DNA from 3 places in the Petralouisia sp. genome. Region 1 is predicted to be linked to each of the others. Evidence: predicted binding sites of a transcription regulator. Region 1 holds the regulator's gene; each other region holds the start of a gene.

Region 1 (5,901 bases):
ATCAATTAATCTGCGGCATTGCAGATTACACAAAACAGCAGGCTGACATAGCAGAGGATATCAGTCACGGAATTGAGCAGATTTCCATTGTGGTGCAGAGTAATGTGGACACAGCGGAATCCGGCGCTGCAGCCAGTGAAGAATTGTCCGGCCAGGCAGCGGCCGCTGAAAGAACTGGTTTCCAGATTCCGTTTAAAAGAATAAAAGAAGGTGTGAAGCTGGCCGGTTTTTCAGAAATAATTTCCCCTTGACAAAAAAATGCATAAATGTATACAATAATTCATGGAAATTATTTTCCGGCAAGGAGGGTCTGGTTTGGATGGAATAAGTCATTCACTGGGGCAGCAGGTCTTTCAGAAAATCAGAGAAGAGATTTTAGACGGAACATATGCTAAGGGAAAAGAACTGAAAGAGACAGCCATAGGAGAAGAACTGGGCGTGAGCCGTACGCCGGTGCGCGAGGCGCTGCGGCAGTTGGAATTGGAAGGGTTAATTACCATTATTCCCAATAAAGGGGCTTTTGTGGTAGGTTTTTCAGGGCAGGATATCCGGGATATTTATGAGATGCGCCTGGCCCTGGAGGGATTGTGTGTAAAAAGGGCGGCATTGTCTGCCGACAGGGTTCAGATTGAGCGGATGGAGGAAATTCTCTATCTGGCGGACTTTCATTACAGCAAAGGCCATATGGAGCTGATGGCGGGACTGGACGACAAGTTTCACGGGCTTCTGTATGAAGCGGGCGGGAGCAAAGTACTGGAACACGCCCTGAAGGACTATCATCAGTATCTGTGCCGGGCGAGAAAGACCAGCTTATCCAACCGGGAACGGGCGCAGCAGTCTAACCGGGAGCACTGGAGAATTTTGGAGGCCGTCCGGGAACAGAATGCCGAAAAAGCAGAAGAAGCAGCCAGGATGCATATCAAATGCGCAATTCAGAATATGGAAATATCAGGAGGAAGAGAGCATGGACAAGATTAAAATGACAACACCGTTGGTAGAGATGGACGGGGACGAGATGACCCGGATTCTCTGGAAAATGATTAAGGACGAATTATTGTGCCCCTTTGTGGACTTAAAGACAGAATATTATGACTTAGGGCTGGAATACCGGAATGAGACAGACGATCAGGTAACGTTTGATTCCGCCAATGCCACCAAAAAATACGGCGTTGCGGTAAAATGCGCCACCATCACTCCCAATGCGGCCCGTATGGAGGAATATGATCTGAAGCAGATGTGGAAAAGCCCCAACGGAACCATCCGCGCAATTTTAGACGGAACTGTATTCCGCACCCCCATTACAGTGAAGGGGATTGAACCCTGTGTGAAGAACTGGAAGAAGCCCATTACCATTGCAAGACATGCTTACGGGGATGTGTACAAGGCAAGCGAGATGAAGATTCCGGGAGCGGGAAAATGCGAGCTTGTCTATACGGCAGAGGACGGCACGGAAACCAGAGAGCTGATTCACGATTTCACCGGGGCAGGAGTGATACAGGGACAGCACAACCTGAATGGTTCTATTGAAAGTTTTGCAAGAAGCTGTTTTAATTACGCACTGGACACCAAACAGGATTTGTGGTTTGCAACCAAGGATACCATTTCCAAGAAATATGACCATACCTTTAAAGATATTTTCCAGGAAATCTATGAAAAAGAATACGATGAAAAATATAAAGCAGCCGGAATTGAATATTTCTACACGCTGATTGACGATGCGGTAGCCCGTATTATGAAAGCGGAGGGCGGATTTATCTGGGCGTGCAAGAATTATGACGGAGATGTGATGAGCGATATGGTAAGCTCCGCCTTCGGCTCCCTTGCCATGATGACTTCCGTACTGGTATCTCCCGAAGGCTACTACGAATATGAAGCGGCTCACGGAACCGTGCAGCGTCATTACTATAAACATCTGAAGGGAGAGGAAACCTCCACCAATTCGGTGGCGACAATTTTCGCCTGGACCGGCGCCCTCCGCAAGAGAGGGGAGCTGGACAGGCTGCCGGAGCTTTCCGCATTTGCGGACAAACTGGAGGAGGCATGCCTGTCCACCATCGAATCCGGCAAGATGACCAAAGACCTTGCGCTGATTACCACACTGAAGGATGTGACTGTTTTAAACAGCGAAGGCTTTATCAAAGCAATCCGGGAAAAACTGGAAACATTATGCGAACATAACTGTTAAGGAGAGAGAACCATGATTTTAGCCTGCCAAAACATCAGCAAAGCCTTTGGCACCGATGAAATCATACAACATGCTTCCTTTCATATTGAAGAAAATGAAAAGGCGGCGATTGTAGGAATCAACGGAGCGGGAAAGACCACCCTGCTCCGGATTATTATGGGAGAACTGGAGGCAGACGAAGGAACTGTGGTTCTGGCGAAAAACAGAACCATCGGATATCTGCCCCAGAATCCGGATATCGCGGGAAACCGGACGATTTATGAAGAAGTGCTTTCTGCCAGGCAGGAAATGGTTGACATGCAGGAAGAACTGATTGCCATGGAGCAGGAAATGAGCCGCGTCACAGGGGAAGCCCTGGAGCGGCTGATGGAAAGCTATAACCGCCGGAACCTGGAATTTGAACAAAAAGGCGGCCAGTCTTACAAAAGTGAAATCACAGGGGTGCTGAAAGGCCTGGGATTTACCGAGGAAGAATTTGCCAAGCATATGCAGGAATTGTCCGGCGGGCAGCGTACCAGGGTGTGTCTGGGCAAACTTCTGGTGACAAAGCCGGATGTGATTCTTCTGGACGAGCCCACCAACCACCTGGATATCGGCTCCATTACCTGGCTGGAGACATTTCTGCTGAATTATAAAGGAGCGGTGGTAATTGTCAGCCATGACCGTTATTTTCTGGATCGGGTGGTTGGCAAAGTAGTGGAATTGGACCGCTGCAGAGTATCGGTATTTTCCGGCAATTACAGCGCTTATGCCGTGAAAAGAGCCCAGGTGCGGGAGGCTTTGTTAAAACAGTATTACAATCAGCAGCAGGAGATCAGGCATCAGGAGGAAGTGATTGCCAAACTGAAATCCTTTAACCGGGAAAAATCCATCAAACGGGCGGAAAGCCGGGAAAAAATGCTGAACAAAATAGAACGGCTGGAGAAGCCCACAGAGGAGAATACAGACATTCATCTGCAGCTTAACCCGGGCATTGTCAGCGGAAACGATGTGATTTCGGTGGAGCGTCTGGCGAAAGCCTATCCGGGGCAGCCGCTGTTTCAGGAGCTGTCCTTTGAAATCAAACGGGGCGAGCGGGTTGCGCTGATCGGAGATAACGGAACGGGCAAAACAACGATTCTGAAAATTATCAACGATATGGTGAACGCAGATCAGGGCGCGGTCAAACTGGGAACCAACGTGCATATCGGATACTATGATCAGGAGCATCAGGTGCTTCATTCGGGAAAAACGCTGGTGGAAGAGATTTCCGACGAATATCCTTATCTGACCAATACGGAGATCCGGAATGTACTGGCGGCCTTCCTTTTTACCGGAGACGACGTGTTTAAGCGGATTTCAGAATTAAGCGGCGGAGAACGGGGCCGCGTGTCACTGGCAAAGCTGATGCTTTCGGAAGCAAATTTTCTGATTCTGGACGAGCCTACCAACCATTTGGACATTACCTCCAAAGAGATTTTGGAGCAGGCGTTAAACCGCTATACGGGAACGGTGCTGTTTGTGAGCCATGACCGGTATTTTATCAATAAGACGGCAACAAGAATTATGGAGCTGACCGGCGGCAGACTGGTAAATTATATCGGAAATTACGATTATTATCTGGAAAAATCCAGGGAACTGACCGATATTTATGTATCGGGCAGAGAAACGGCTCCGAAAACGGAAACTGTCAGCAGCAACAAGGCGGACTGGAAACAGAAGAAAGAAGAGCAGGCCAGACAGCGGAAGCTGGAAAATGACAGGAAGCGCACCGAGGACAGCATCGAAGCCGCAGAGCAGCGGATCAGTGAATTGGAAGAAGCGTTTTCAGACAGTGAAATCGCAACCAATTCTGCCAGACTGCAGGAGCTGCACCAGGAATATGAAGGGCTCAAGAAGGAGCTGGAAGAACTGTATGAGCATTGGGAAACACTGCTGTGACATGTTTCCCACATTGACATCCGGAATCAGATTGTTTATAATAAAAAAATGAAAAAACGGCGAGCGGATGCCCGTGAAACAGGAGAAGAGAGAATGGAAAAAGGAATATCACAGGCAGTAATCCGAAGAATGCCAAGGTATTACAGATATCTGGGGGAACTTCTGGATGATGGGGTGGAGCGGATTTCATCCAATGAACTGAGCGCGAGAATGCGTGTGACCGCCTCCCAGATACGGCAGGATTTGAATAATTTCGGTGGGTTTGGACAGCAGGGATATGGCTATAATGTGAAGTATCTCTATGATGAAATCGGCAAGATTCTGGGAATGAATCAGCAGCACAATATTATTGTGGTAGGGGCCGGCAATCTGGGGCAGGCGTTGGCCAATTACATTAAGTTTGAGAAATGGGGATTTGTAATTATCGGGCTGTTTGATGTGAATTCGGCATTAAAAGGGATTTCCGTCCGGGGAATTAAGGTGCGCATGATGGATGAACTGGAAGAGTTCCTGAAGAAGAACAAAGTGGATATTGCCGCCCTTACCCTGCCCAAAGAGAAGGCGGATGAGGTGGCAAACGGACTGGTGAATCTTGGAATTCGCGCAATCTGGAATTTTGCCCATCTGGATCTGGAGCTGCCGGAACATGTGGTGGTGGAAAATGTACATCTTTCAGACAGCTTGATGCAGTTATCTTATAATATTGAGAAAACAGAAAAATCCAAAGATAAGAAGTGAGCATATGAGTAAAAGAAAAAACACAAGCCCCGGATTTGAAAAAATTGCCCAGACAAGGGAGCTTCCGCCGTTGGTGTTGGATCAGAAATGGCATCAGTTATTTCTGGACGGCAGCAAGCCGGCAAAGGTGGCGAAGCTGGAGCAGAAGGTCAGCGGGCACCTTTCCAGACAGGGACATCTGACCCAGGAGCTCAAAGAGCTGAAATCTCTGAAAAACAAGCTGATGAAAAATATTGTGGCCAATATGGATGAAATTGGAGAACAGGGACAGGAGACCGGCAGGCTTCAGGAGAACCGAAGGCTGATTACAGAGATCAATCAGCGGATGGATTCCTGCCGCGGGGAGCTGGACAAACTGCAGGATACCATGAGACAGGACAATGAACAGCTGATGGCGGAGACGTTGGAATACTGTTATGGAATCATGAACAGCAATGAGAAAGAACAGGAGGAACTGGCTCAGTGGATTGCGAAGACCCGGACAGAGCTGAAGGTAAAGATTATCCGCAAGGACGCCATTGAGGATCAGAGCCGCGCAATTTATGCGTACCTCCATGATATTTTCGGGGCCCAGGTCATCGGAGCTTTTGATTTGAAATATGGAGAGGAATATAAAAGAACAAAGAAATAAAAGGCAGTCTTGGCAGAACTTGTCAGGGGTGTCTTTTTTCGGAGTTTATTGTGCCTTTTCCCAAAAACCGCAGTCTGTATCCGGAGCGGTTTTTGCCGGAACCGGCTTAGGAGGTTGGAATGAGGATTCTTTTAGACAGCAGGCAGATGAAGCAGTGCGACAAGAATACGATAGAGCATTTCGGAGTGCCGTCTCTGGTTCTGATGGAGCGGGCGGCTTTAAGTACGGCAGATGAAATTGACAGATATTTCCGGGAGGGCGGCAAAAAGGGGCAGGCCGCGGCCGACAGGGAAACGTCCGGAAAGAAACGGACGGCTCTTATAGTCTGCGGATTTGGAAATAACGGCGGAGACGGCCTTGCCATCGGCCGCATACTGTTTCAGCGGGGCTATGAGGCAACAATCGTAATGCCGCCGGAGTCAGGAAG
Region 2 (5,901 bases), on a different contig from region 1:
TTGGGGATACAGACGCCCCGTTTATTTACAGCGCCCCGCAGCACTACATGGGTCAGCGGATTTCCGGTGGTGCTGACTTCATATCCCCGGAATACAAAATGATGGGGATGCTGACCGGCATATACGGAATTCAGCATAACGGAATAGTCTCCGCTGGTGGGATTTTTCATGCCGGCAGGCACGTCAAAACCGCTGACAGTCAGACGGTGATGCTGATCCTCCACAGAACGGGCGCCGATGGCAACATAAGACAGCAAATCTTCCACATAGGGCCAGTTTTCCGGATAGAGCATTTCGTCTGCAGAGGAAAGGCCGCTTTCTTCCAATGCGCGGATATGCATTTTGCGCATGGCAATCAGCCCGGCAAGCATATCCGGCCGTTTTTCCGGGTCTGGCTGATGGGCGATGCCTTTGTATCCTTCTCCCGTGGTACGGGGTTTATTGGTGTAAATGCGGGGAACAATCACCAGGCGGTCAGCCACCTGTTCCTGGACTTTACTGAGCCGGCTGATATAATCGCAGACGGCGTCCTCATTGTCGGCAGAGCAGGGGCCTATAATCACAAGGAATTTGTCGGACTGGCCGGTAATGATATCTTTGACAAGCCTGTCCCGTTCTGCTTTCGTCTGAATCGCAGAGGGTGATAAGGCATATTCCTGTTTGATTTCTTCCGGGGTTGGAAGCTGTTTTAAAAATGTAAAACTCATAGTCATCATCTCCTTATACAATAATCCCACGAAATATCTTAATAGATAATCGAAAATCTGTCAATGTCTGTATCCAAATATCAGACCTTCCCGGCAGAACTGGACTTTTACATTTTGTTATTGCAATACAAAGGGGGAATTGCTATAATGAGTCTGTTGTTTTCAGAGGTGAGGAAAAGGAATACGAATGGAGGAAGTCATGAATCATTTAGATGAGTTGCGCGTCAGGCTGTCAGTATGCGATGAGCAGATTCTGGAATGTCTTTTGAAAAGAAATGCCATTGTAGAAGATATTATGAAATATAAAGAATCCCATAATATGCAGATTATTCAGCCGGAGCAGGAAAAACGGCAGAATCAGAAACTGGAACAGGAACTGGAAGGGAAAAGACATGCCAAAGAAATTTTGGATATTTTTCACCGCATTACTTATAACAGTAAGAAAATCCAGGCCAGACATTTGTTCCATTACAATATTGTCCTGATTGGGTTTATGGGAAGCGGCAAATCCACCATATCCGATTATCTGAGCACCATGTTTGCCATGGACGCTGTGGAGATGGATCAGATTATTTCCCAGCGGGAGGGCATGAGCATTTCAGATATTTTCGCAGTATATGGGGAAGAGTATTTCCGCAACCTGGAAACAAACCTTCTGGTGGAAATGCAGTCCAGGAATAATGTGGTAATTTCGTGCGGCGGCGGAACGCCGATGCGGGAAAAAAATGTGGCTGAGATGAAGAAAAACGGAAGAGTGGTGCTCTTAACGGCAAGCCCGGAAACGATTTATCACCGGGTCAAAGACAGCCACGACAGACCGCTGCTGGAAAATAACAAAAACGTTTCTTTTATTACCGAACTGATGGAAAAAAGAAGGGTAAAATATGAGACCGCTGCGGATGTGATTATAGAGACAGACGGTAAGAATGAACTGGAAATCTGTGAGGAGCTGGTGCAGCGTCTGATGGAACTGGATGAAAAGCGGTAAGGCGCTGCAAAACTGCTTTAAGACAACAGAAACAGAAGCTCTCTGCAGTTTTTGCCAAGAGGCAATTGCAGAGAACTTCTGCGGCGTCAGTTCCAAATTTGAAATTTTAAATAAAATTCCGTTTGTCCAGAACGTTTAAAATATTACGGCCTTCTTCTGTGCCTTCAATAATTCTTCTTGCCCGAACGCTGTCTCCCACATTCATAATTTCTGTTGTTCCAGTGTCAAAGCTATCCTGCAGTTGTTTTAAAATAGGATTGTTTGCACGCATTCCAAGGCATACAAAGCCATAGTCAAAGGGAAGCTCTTCTTCGCTTCCGTCAGGATTTTTCACCAGGAAAGAACTTTCCTTCACTTCCAGAAGAGCAGTGTTGGTAAGCTGTTTTACGCCGTGTTTCTCCATCAGGTTGAAAGTGCCTGTTTTGGATACCGGATCGATACCGTTTCCAATGATGGGCATCATTTCCACAATGCTCACATCAGCGCCTCGGGGCGCAAAGTATTCCACCACATCCAGGCCCACGGCGCCTCCGCCGATGACAACGACTTTTTTGCCGGACATATCTTTCGGATAGTCACCGGAGACTACGTGGTTTATCATATTTAATATAGAAGAAACTTTTCCGTTTTCTTTGTCAATTACATCATGCAGCCCCTTAATGGGAGGCAGAAGAGGACTGGAACCGGTAGCGTTGACGATAATGTCAGGATGCAGGCTCTCAATCTGCTCAATGGTGGCTTCTGTATTTTTGAAGATAAACAGGTTCTTCATTTTTTCTGCCCGGTGAATCAGATAATTGGGAAAATCTGCCAGGCGGTTTTTATCCGGAATTTTGGAAATTTCCGCAGCCAGGCCGCCCAGATAAGATTTTTTCTCAATAACGAAAGTAGTGCAGCCCACTTCTGCGGCGGTGCATGCAGCCTCCAGTCCGGCGGTACCTGCTCCGATAACCACCACGTTGCATTGCCGTTTCACACGTTTTTTCTTGTAATCTTCTCCGGTGTTTACGCCGGGATTAATGGTGCAGCGGATGGGGCGGTTAATGCCGATTCGGTGTCCGGCGCATCCGATGTTGCAGGAAATACATTTGCGGATGTCCTGCACATCTCCGAATTCCGTTTTGTTGACCCATTCCGGATCAGCAATCAGTCCCCGGCCGATGCCGATTAAATCAGCGTCTCCCCTGGCCAGGATATCATCTGCGATTCTGGGATTACGGATATTTCCCATAGTGATGCAGGGTTTGTTGTAACGCTCTTTTACAGCTTTTGCCAGATAAGAACGCCAACCGTCTGCCAGGTAATTGGCGTCAATCTGATACTGGATGGAGCCGTTTAATCCTGCGGATACGTCAAATACATCCACTTCTTTTTCAAAATACTGCAAGTATTCCAGAGTGTCGTCTAAAGTGTTTCCGCCTTCCATAAATTCATCGGCGCTTAACCGGACGAAAATAGGGAAGAATGGCCCTACCTGCCTGCGGACCTCCTCGATAACCAGTCTGGCAAAACGGGCGCGGTTCTCCGGCGAGCCGCCGAATTCATCCGTCCGCTTGTTGGTCAGCGGTGAGAGGAACTGACTCAGCAGATAAGAATGGCCCGCATGAATTTCCACAGCGTCAAATCCTGCTGTCTGGGCGCGTTTGGCTGCTTTTCCGTACTTCTCCACAATTTCCAGAATTTCTTCTTTGTTCAGAGGGCGCGGAATTTCGCCGCCTTCTTTGGAAGGGATATCGGAAGCGGAGACCGGCTGTATTCCGGTACGGTGGGCCTGTGCGGAAGCGCCTGCGTGGTTGATCTGAATGGCAATGCAGGCGCCGTGTTTATGTACGGTTTCGCATAGCTTGTACAATCTGGGAATATAACTGTCATGGTCAATGCGCAGCTGGGTAGTCCCATTGGAACCCTGCGGGGAAAATACACTGGCATTTTCCACAATAATCAGCCCTGTGCCGCCTTTGGCACGCTGTTCATAATAATTGATGTGCAGAAAACTCATTTCGCCGTTCTGCTCACCGTAATTTGTTCCCATGGGCATCATGACAATCCTGTTTTTCATGGTCATGCGCTTGACGGTAAAGGGTTCAAAAATATGTTTGTATTCATTTTTCATGTATGATTACCCCCAGGTTCTGAAGTTTCATTTTGCCGATCCTGCTGGAGAATCTTGTGCAGGAGTGACAATCAAATAGGTTTGAGAGGTTGTCAATATAGCATATATCCAGGTACGGGCAGCCCTGGTATATTTGTTGCATTCAGTATAATGGATAAAGAATCAGAAAACAAATTGATATTTTTGTTAAAATCTATAGAAAATGTGCATGGATTTTGGTATGATATGATTCAGAATACCTTTGGCGGCGCAGGCTGCCCTGTGGAAGTAAGTTTTCGGAAAGGATATGTGCAGAAAATGAATCTAAATCAGCTTTATTATTTTGTAACATTGGCAGAAACAGAGCATTATTCCAGGGCGGCGGAAATACTGTCCATCACTCAGCCAAGCTTAAGCCACGCCATTGCCAGGTTAGAAGAGGAACTGGGAGCGGAGCTTTTTGAAAAAAGAGGGCGCAACGTGGTTCTGACCAAATATGGAAAAGTATTTTTGGAGCATGCCCGGGAATCTCTGCAGTCTTTAGAAGTTGGCATTAAAAAGACGAAAGCGCTGACTGGAAAAAATTCCGGCGTCATTGATCTGGCCTATATCTATACGCTGGGACTGGAATTTGTGCCCCGGCTGGTACGGCAGTTTATGGAGGAGCATCCGCAGCTGAATGTGCAGTTTCGGTTTACAGTGGGAAATACCATAGAAATTATCCGGGGGCTGAAGGAAGAGAAATATGACGTGGCCTTCTGTTCCAGAAAAGAAGAAGAGAAGCAGATGATATTTGAGCCGGTAGCGGAGGAAAAACTGGTGGTAGTTGTGGCGAAAAATCACCCCCTGGCTCAAAAGGACAGGATTTCCCTGAAAGAGACGGCAGATTTTCCTCAGATATTTTTCACCAGATCCAGCGGCCTTCGCCCTACCATTGTGAAAATGTTCGATATGGCGGGAATTGCACCGAAGATTGCCTATGAGATTGAGGAGGACAGCGCCATGGCGGGCCTTGTGGCCGGAAATTTCGGAATTGCAGTGATGCCGGAGGTTCCGGTGCTGAAATATCTGGATGTGAAAACCTTGAATATTACGGAGCCTGTCATCGAACGCTACATCTATATGGCCCAGTTAAAAGGCCAGTATCAGCCGCCGGTTTTAAAAAAATTTTTGGATTATGTGCAAAATCAACAGTTGAAAAAATGAAAAAGGTAGTATATAATGATTGCCAAGAGGTTGTCAGAGATTTAACAAACGGGCAGGAGACACAATAGGAAAGACAATAAGAGAACGATAAAATTAAGAATGAAAGAAGGAAATAACATGGCAGAGAGAATTACAGGACATACAGAACTTATCGGATTAATGGCTTATCCAATCAGACATTCAAGTTCACCGGCAATGCACAATGAGGCATTTGCATATCTTGGTCTGGACTATGCATATCTTGCTTTTGAAGTAGACAACGATACTCTGGAGGACGCAGTGAAAGGTCTCAGGGCGCTGAAGATGGTGGGATCGAATGTATCCATGCCCAACAAGACAGTAGTACATAAATATCTGGACAAATTATCACCGGCAGCAGAATTGTGCGGCGCAGTGAATACCATTGTCAATGAGAACGGCGTACTGACCGGACACATTACAGACGGTATCGGCTATATGAAATCTCTGAAAGACAACAATATCGACGTGATCGGCAAGAAAATGACTATCGTAGGCTCCGGCGGCGCAGCTACAGCCATTGAGGTGCAGGCGGCTCTGGACGGAGTGGCAGAGATGTCTATTTTCAATATCAAAGACAAATTCTGGAGCAATGCAGAGGAAACTGTGCGTAAAATCAGCGAAAAAACCAACTGCAAGGTAGCTTTATACGATCTGGCAGATCTGGATAAATTAAAAGAAGAAATCGCAGATTCTTATCTTTTTGCAAATGCAACGGGTATGGGAATGAAACCTTTGGAGGGACAGACATATATTCCTGACAAATCTTTCTTCCGTCCGGAGCTGATTGTAACAGACGTTGTATATTCTCCCAGAGAGACAGCAATGCTTAAGATGGCAAAAGAAGTGGGCTGCAAGACTATGAACGGCATGGGAATGATGCTGTTCCA
Region 3 (5,901 bases), on a different contig from region 1:
TCAGCTTTTGGAATTTTACGGAAATTATGCCAGTGAGAAGGAAACATCATCCATGATTCGGGAGACTTACCGGGAATCGGGATATATTCTGGATACCCATACAGCAGTTGCGGCTGCAGTGTATCAGAAGTACCGAGAAGAGACAAACGATAAGACCAAGACGGTTCTTGCGTCTACCGCAAGCCCCTATAAGTTTACCAGAAGCGTTATGACTGCCATTGACGGGAAATATGACAGCAAAGCTGATTTTGAACTGGTGGATGAACTGGCGGTTCTGTCCGGAGTAAAAGTGCCCGGGGCCATTGAAGAGATCCGCACTGCGCCGGTGCGCCATAAGACAGTTTGCGAAGTAGATGAAATGCAGAGGGTTGTGAGAGAATTTCTGCAGATGTAAGACAGAACTATGAGACAATTAAAAGAAGCAGGCTCCGGAATCATGGAACCTGCTTCTTTTGATTAATCCGGCGGTGAAATACCGCAGTATTTTGCATATAACAAATCTTTAGGAGGGGGTGACTGAGAAAATAAAATTCACCGTTCCGAAAGCATAAATTACCGGCAGCAGATAGCAGGGAGCTTCTGTCGCCAATACGGTATTTTCATGACATGCAGGCGGCTGCAGATGAAGCTCCAATGAGAAATCATTGGACATATTTACCGAATACAGGCCGTTGTGCAGATTCAGAAAATCCTCCATGGAAGCGCTGACGTATTCGTCGAATTCCTCAAATTCATCGTCCACATATCTGCCTGCGAAGGCAATTGCAGTCTCAGAATCCATATCCAGCGCGGACAGGAAAGGAAAAGAACCGTCAACCATCTGTGATACACAGTAATTTGTAGGAACTTCCGGTAAAGTCATAATGTTTAAAGGTGTAAAATCCTCTCCGATGAAACGTACCAGATTGTTAAAAAGGAGCGTAATATAGGCAAGTATGTTCTGTGTATCCTGCAGATCATCCGGAAGATACAGATCGGCAAGCAGTTTATCCACCATGGATTTCTGCTCTTCCATCATATCCAGTTCATAAATCTCATATTCAGACTTATATTCTGTAATTAAATTCTCCAATTCAATATGCGTGACTATTTTCTGATCCACAAGAATCTGTCCCAACAGCATATAGTTGGGAAGCTGCAGGGTCAGAAGTTTGTCCACCTGTTCAGGAGTGAGATATCCCAGCTCCACAGCCAGTTCGCCGAACCGCTTGTCATAGTGGGTCTGGGTGATGTAAACATCTGCAACTTCGCTTGCTGACATATAGCCGGAATGGATTGCCAGAGTACCGAATTTTTTGTGGGCAGAAGATTGAATCTTCAAAGCCTCAATCAGCTGTTCAGGGGTAATCACCCCTTTATTAAGCAAAAAATTACCAAAAAACTGCGTATGCATAACTCTTATCTCCCTTCAAAACGCCCTTTTAAAATTTCTGCAATTGCAGAAGAAGAGAAAGGCTTTTGTACAAAATCGCGGGCTCCTTCTAAAATCGCATTCTTTAATTGTGTCTGTGTGCCGACAGAAGACACAACAACGATATAGGCTTTCGGGTCAAAGCTGCGGATGTCACGGATTGCCTCTACGCCGTCCTTCACTGGCATAACAATATCCAGGAATGAGAGATCAGGCTGATGCTCTTTGTAGAGTTCAAAGGCTTCCTGTCCGTTGGATGCTTCTATGAAATTGTCATAGCCACATTTTTTGATGATGTCCTTCAACTGTTTTCGTGCCAGAACAGAATCATCGCAGATTAATATTTTTATGTTTTCCATTCGAATCGCTCCTTGCTGATTGATTTAGATATTCTAATTTTACACTATGTGGTTGGAAGTTTCAATCTTTTCTTTTATATAAATACCATTTGCAATGCTTTTCGACAATGTTTTGAGTAATTTTTGCATATAAAAACAAGTAAATGAAAGAAAGGAAACGGGCAATTATCGCTGATCCATGGGGATATATGCTTTGTGGGCCTGTACATTCTTGTAGGCAGGGCGCATAATCTTGCCGTTATAGCTTAATTCTTCCAGACGGTGGGCGCTCCAGCCGGAAATTCTTGCAATGGCAAAAATAGGAGTATACAGTTCTAAAGGAAGATTCAGCATACTGTAGGCAAACCCGGAGAAAAAGTCTACATTGGGACTTACGCCTTTATAAATCTTGCGCTCTTTTGCAATAATCTGCGGCGCAAGCCGTTCCACCGTGGAATAAAGGTCGAATTCTTCCTTCCGTCCCTTTTCTTTGGAAAGCCGTTCCACAAAGGAGCGGAATAGTTCTGCCCTGGGGTCGGAGAGAGAATATACTGCGTGGCCCATCCCGTAGATAAGGCCGGCTTTATCGAACGCTTCTTTATGAAGAAGGGCGGTCAGATAAGCGCTGATTTCTTCTTCGTCCTTCCAGTCGTGGAGATGCTGCTTCATATCTTCGAACATTTTTACCACTTTGATGTTGGCGCCGCCGTGCTTCGGCCCCTTCAAAGAACCCAGAGACGCGGCAATGGCAGAGTAGGTATCGGTTCCCGAGGAAGATACCAGGTGTGTGGTGAAGGTGGAGTTGTTTCCGCCGCCGTGCTCCATGTGCAGAATCAATGAAATATCCAGAAGCTTTGCTTCCAAAGGCGTGTAGCTGCTGTCCGGGCGCAGAATATGTAAAATGGTCTCAGCCGTGGATAGTTCATCCCCGGGCGTATGGATGAAAAGGCTTGCGCCGTCGTGATAATGACGGTATGCCTGGTATCCGTAAACAGAAAGAAGCGGAAACAGGCTGATTAAAGTCAGGCATTGGCGCAGCACATTGGGAATGGAAATGTCCTCTGCCCGGTTGTCGTAGGAATACAGGGTGAGGACGCTTCGCGCCAGTGTGTTCATCATATCCTGGCTGGGAGCCTTCATAATGAAATCTCTGACAAAACTTGTGGGCAGTGAACGGTATTTCGCAAGCTGCCCCCGGAAAAAGTCCAGTTCCTCCCGGTTCGGAAGTTTACCGAACAAAAGCAGATAAGTGCTTTCCTCAAAGCCGAAATGAGAACTTTCAGAAAGTCCGCTGATAATATCCTTGACATTGTAGCCCCGGTAATACAGTTCTCCGGGCGCCGGGACAGACGTTCCGTTTACCATTTTAGTGGAGCAGACATCGGAAATTTCCGTCAGCCCTACCAGGACGCCCTTTCCGTTTAAGTCCCTTAATCCTCTTTTTACATCGTATTCTTCGAACAAATCCGGATTAATCGTGGCAGCCCGCTGGTTTAATTCAGCCAGACGGGTAATTTCAGGCGTGATTTCGCAATAGTAGTTTGTATTCATGTTTGTGTTCATAAATTCCCCCTTTGAATTGATTTTTACTGGTAACTGCCATCTTGCGCGGCCAGCCGTCCGGCGGGCCGCATGGCTATCTGTGTTATGAAGGAATTCATAATAACATAAGAAAACCCACAATATTCAATTATCATACCATACTTTTTTATTTTGATACAAGAAAAATATCTTGTTTTTACGAAAATTTCATACTTTATTTAAAAAAATTATATAATTTTTGAGGATTTTTTCATAGCTTTTTTCTGGAAAATAGTTTAGAATAATAAAAGCGGCAGGGCCTTCAGACGTTTTTTTACATTTTTATACATAAGAAAGACAAAAAAAGATTGACAAAGAAATAACAAAAGGCTATGCTAGATAGTAGAGAACTTTAAAATTTTAAGGAGGAAGATAAACAATGGCAACAAAGGCATATTATCCAAGAACAGAGATTGGGCCGAACAAAGTTGGTTTTGCAAAGACCCGCTCTATAATTGAAGCTGCATTCTACGGCAACAATGTAGTGAAGGTGAACACCCTGAAGGAAGCTTATGAGCTTGCTAAGAATTCTCCGGGAACTGTTGTAACAGACATGCCTGTATACAGAGGAGAGGAATTTGGTCTGGAGCCGGACGCTAAAGTATTGCTGTTCAATGACGGTTCCATTACAGGTCGTTATGCGCCTGCAAGAAGAATTACCGGCAAACCGGGTGTGAATACCACAGAACTGGATAAGATTTTGATGGATGCAGTTTATGATACCAGATGGAAAACCATGTACCATGCAGAAGTATTTATCGGCCTTGATCCGGAATTTATGGTAAAAGCCCATCTGCTGATTCCGGAAGGAGAAGAGAACCTCCTTTATTCCTGGATGCTGAACTTCCAGTATATGTCTGACAATTATGTGAAGATGTATAAATCATCCAAGCTGTATGAGAATGAGCCGGATATTTATCTCTTCTCAGATCCTCAGTGGGTTGGAACAGATAAGACAGATATCTCTGACCCCAACTGCCTGTGCTATTTCAACACAGATACCAACTGCGCAGGAATCCTTGGTATGAGATACTTCGGAGAGCATAAGAAAGGCACGCTGACACTGGCATGGGCTCTGGCTAACAGAAACGGCTACGCTTCCTGCCACGGCGGACAGAAAGAGTATACCCTGGAGGACGGCTCTAAATATGTTGCAGCTGTATTCGGATTGTCCGGATCTGGTAAGTCCACACTTACTCATGCAAAGCACAACAACAAATATCCGTCTATCAAGGTGCTTCATGACGATGCGTTTATCATCAATGCAGAGACCTGCTCTTCGGTAGCGTTAGAGCCTACTTATTTTGACAAGACAGCAGATTATCCTACCGGATGTGAAGATAACAAGTTCCTGCTGACTGCTCAGAACTGTTCTGCAACTTTAGATGAGGACGGCAAAGTAGTTCTGGTAACAGAAGATGTGCGTAACGGAAACGGACGTGCGATTAAGTCCAAATTATGGTCACCGAACCGTGTGGACAAGATTGAAGCTCCGGTAAACGCTATTTTCTGGATTATGAAAGATCCTACCATTCCGCCGGTAGTAAAATTAAAAGGAGCTTCCCTTGCATCCGTTATGGGAGCAACTCTGGCAACTAAACGTTCTACTGCAGAGAGACTTGCAGCCGGGGTAGACCCCAATGCGCTGGTAGTAGAGCCTTATGCAAACCCGTTCAGAACTTATCCGCTGGTAAATGACTATGAGAAGTTCAAATCACTGGTAGAAACCAAGAATGTAGACTGCTACATTATCAATACCGGTGAATTTATGGGCAAGAAGGTTCAGCCGAAGGATACCCTTGGCGTACTGGAAGCTATTGTTGAGAAGAAAGCAGATTTCAAACCATGGGGACCGTTCTCCGATATTGAAATCTTTGAGTGGGAAGGATTTGTACCGAATCTGTCTGACAAAGAATATGTGGAACAGTTAAAAGCACGTATGCAGGACAGACTGAATTATGTAACAAATCTGGACGAGGCAGAAGGCGGATTCAATAAGCTGCCGGAAGACGCTGCTGCAGCTATCAAGAAAGTTGTGGATGAAGCGAATACGTTATAATCAAAAGGTTTTTATGGCTCCCACAGGATACAGTTCTGTATCCTGTGGGAGAATGTATATTAGATGAAATGTATTGAAATTGTAAAGGAATTTTTTACATAATGTATAGCAGAATTGATATAATTGGAGAATTAGCATGAAAAGAAATAAGATTTTAATTACTGTGATGTGCTGTTTTCTGTTTGCGGTTTCTTTATTTGCCATGAATCAGGCGGAAGCCCAGGCGGCAGGAAATTATACATTGCAGGTAAACAAAGCCACCAATGTAGTAACTGTATTCCGAAGCGACGGCACGCCGGAGCGGGCGTTTGTTTGTTCGGTGGGGAGCGCAACCCCAATCGGAACTTTTTATACGCCCAACAAATACAGATGGCATGAACTGGACGGTCCTTCTTACGGACAGTACTGCACCCGTATTGTTGCCGGGTATCTGTTCCATTCCGTCTGGTATTACCGGAATGGGGATTATGCATCCCAGTCCTATGTACAGTATAATAAGCTGGGGACAACCG

The links. The regulator Rex, encoded in region 1, represses fermentation and respiration genes when NADH is low (regulators of the CRP and FNR family bind a similar motif). The targets are predictions, from matches to a motif close to ATTGTTAANTANTTAACAAT.
Region 2: ACTO17_RS12705 (shikimate dehydrogenase) is a predicted target of Rex. The motif match lies at 5,023-5,042, and genes of this name have one in related genera.
Region 3: ACTO17_RS11845 (phosphoenolpyruvate carboxykinase (ATP)) is a predicted target of Rex. The motif match lies at 3,638-3,657, and genes of this name have one in related genera.

What each region holds. Positions count from the first base shown of each region.
Region 1 is NZ_JBQIOP010000016.1:30,756-36,656, reverse strand. It holds gene ACTO17_RS08160 (methyl-accepting chemotaxis protein) at 1-251, shown strand, start outside; gene ACTO17_RS08155 (GntR family transcriptional regulator) at 316-978, shown strand; gene ACTO17_RS08150 (NADP-dependent isocitrate dehydrogenase) at 965-2,185, shown strand; gene abc-f (ribosomal protection-like ABC-F family protein) at 2,198-4,105, shown strand; gene ACTO17_RS08140 (redox-sensing transcriptional repressor Rex) at 4,199-4,843, shown strand; gene ACTO17_RS08135 (hypothetical protein) at 4,848-5,474, shown strand; gene ACTO17_RS08130 (NAD(P)H-hydrate dehydratase) at 5,594-5,901, shown strand, end outside.
Region 2 is NZ_JBQIOP010000030.1:34,485-40,385, forward strand. It holds gene ACTO17_RS12685 (3-deoxy-7-phosphoheptulonate synthase) at 1-707, opposite strand, end outside; gene ACTO17_RS12690 (shikimate kinase) at 907-1,695, shown strand; gene ACTO17_RS12695 (oxidoreductase) at 1,802-3,808, opposite strand; gene ACTO17_RS12700 (LysR family transcriptional regulator) at 4,106-4,993, shown strand; gene ACTO17_RS12705 (shikimate dehydrogenase) at 5,111-5,901, shown strand, end outside.
Region 3 is NZ_JBQIOP010000027.1:9,528-15,428, forward strand. It holds gene thrC (threonine synthase) at 1-394, shown strand, start outside; gene ACTO17_RS11830 (cyclic di-GMP-binding domain-containing protein, MshE-related) at 503-1,393, opposite strand; gene ACTO17_RS11835 (response regulator) at 1,399-1,770, opposite strand; gene ACTO17_RS11840 (citrate/2-methylcitrate synthase) at 1,936-3,300, opposite strand; gene ACTO17_RS11845 (phosphoenolpyruvate carboxykinase (ATP)) at 3,710-5,389, shown strand; gene ACTO17_RS11850 (L,D-transpeptidase family protein) at 5,526-5,901, shown strand, end outside.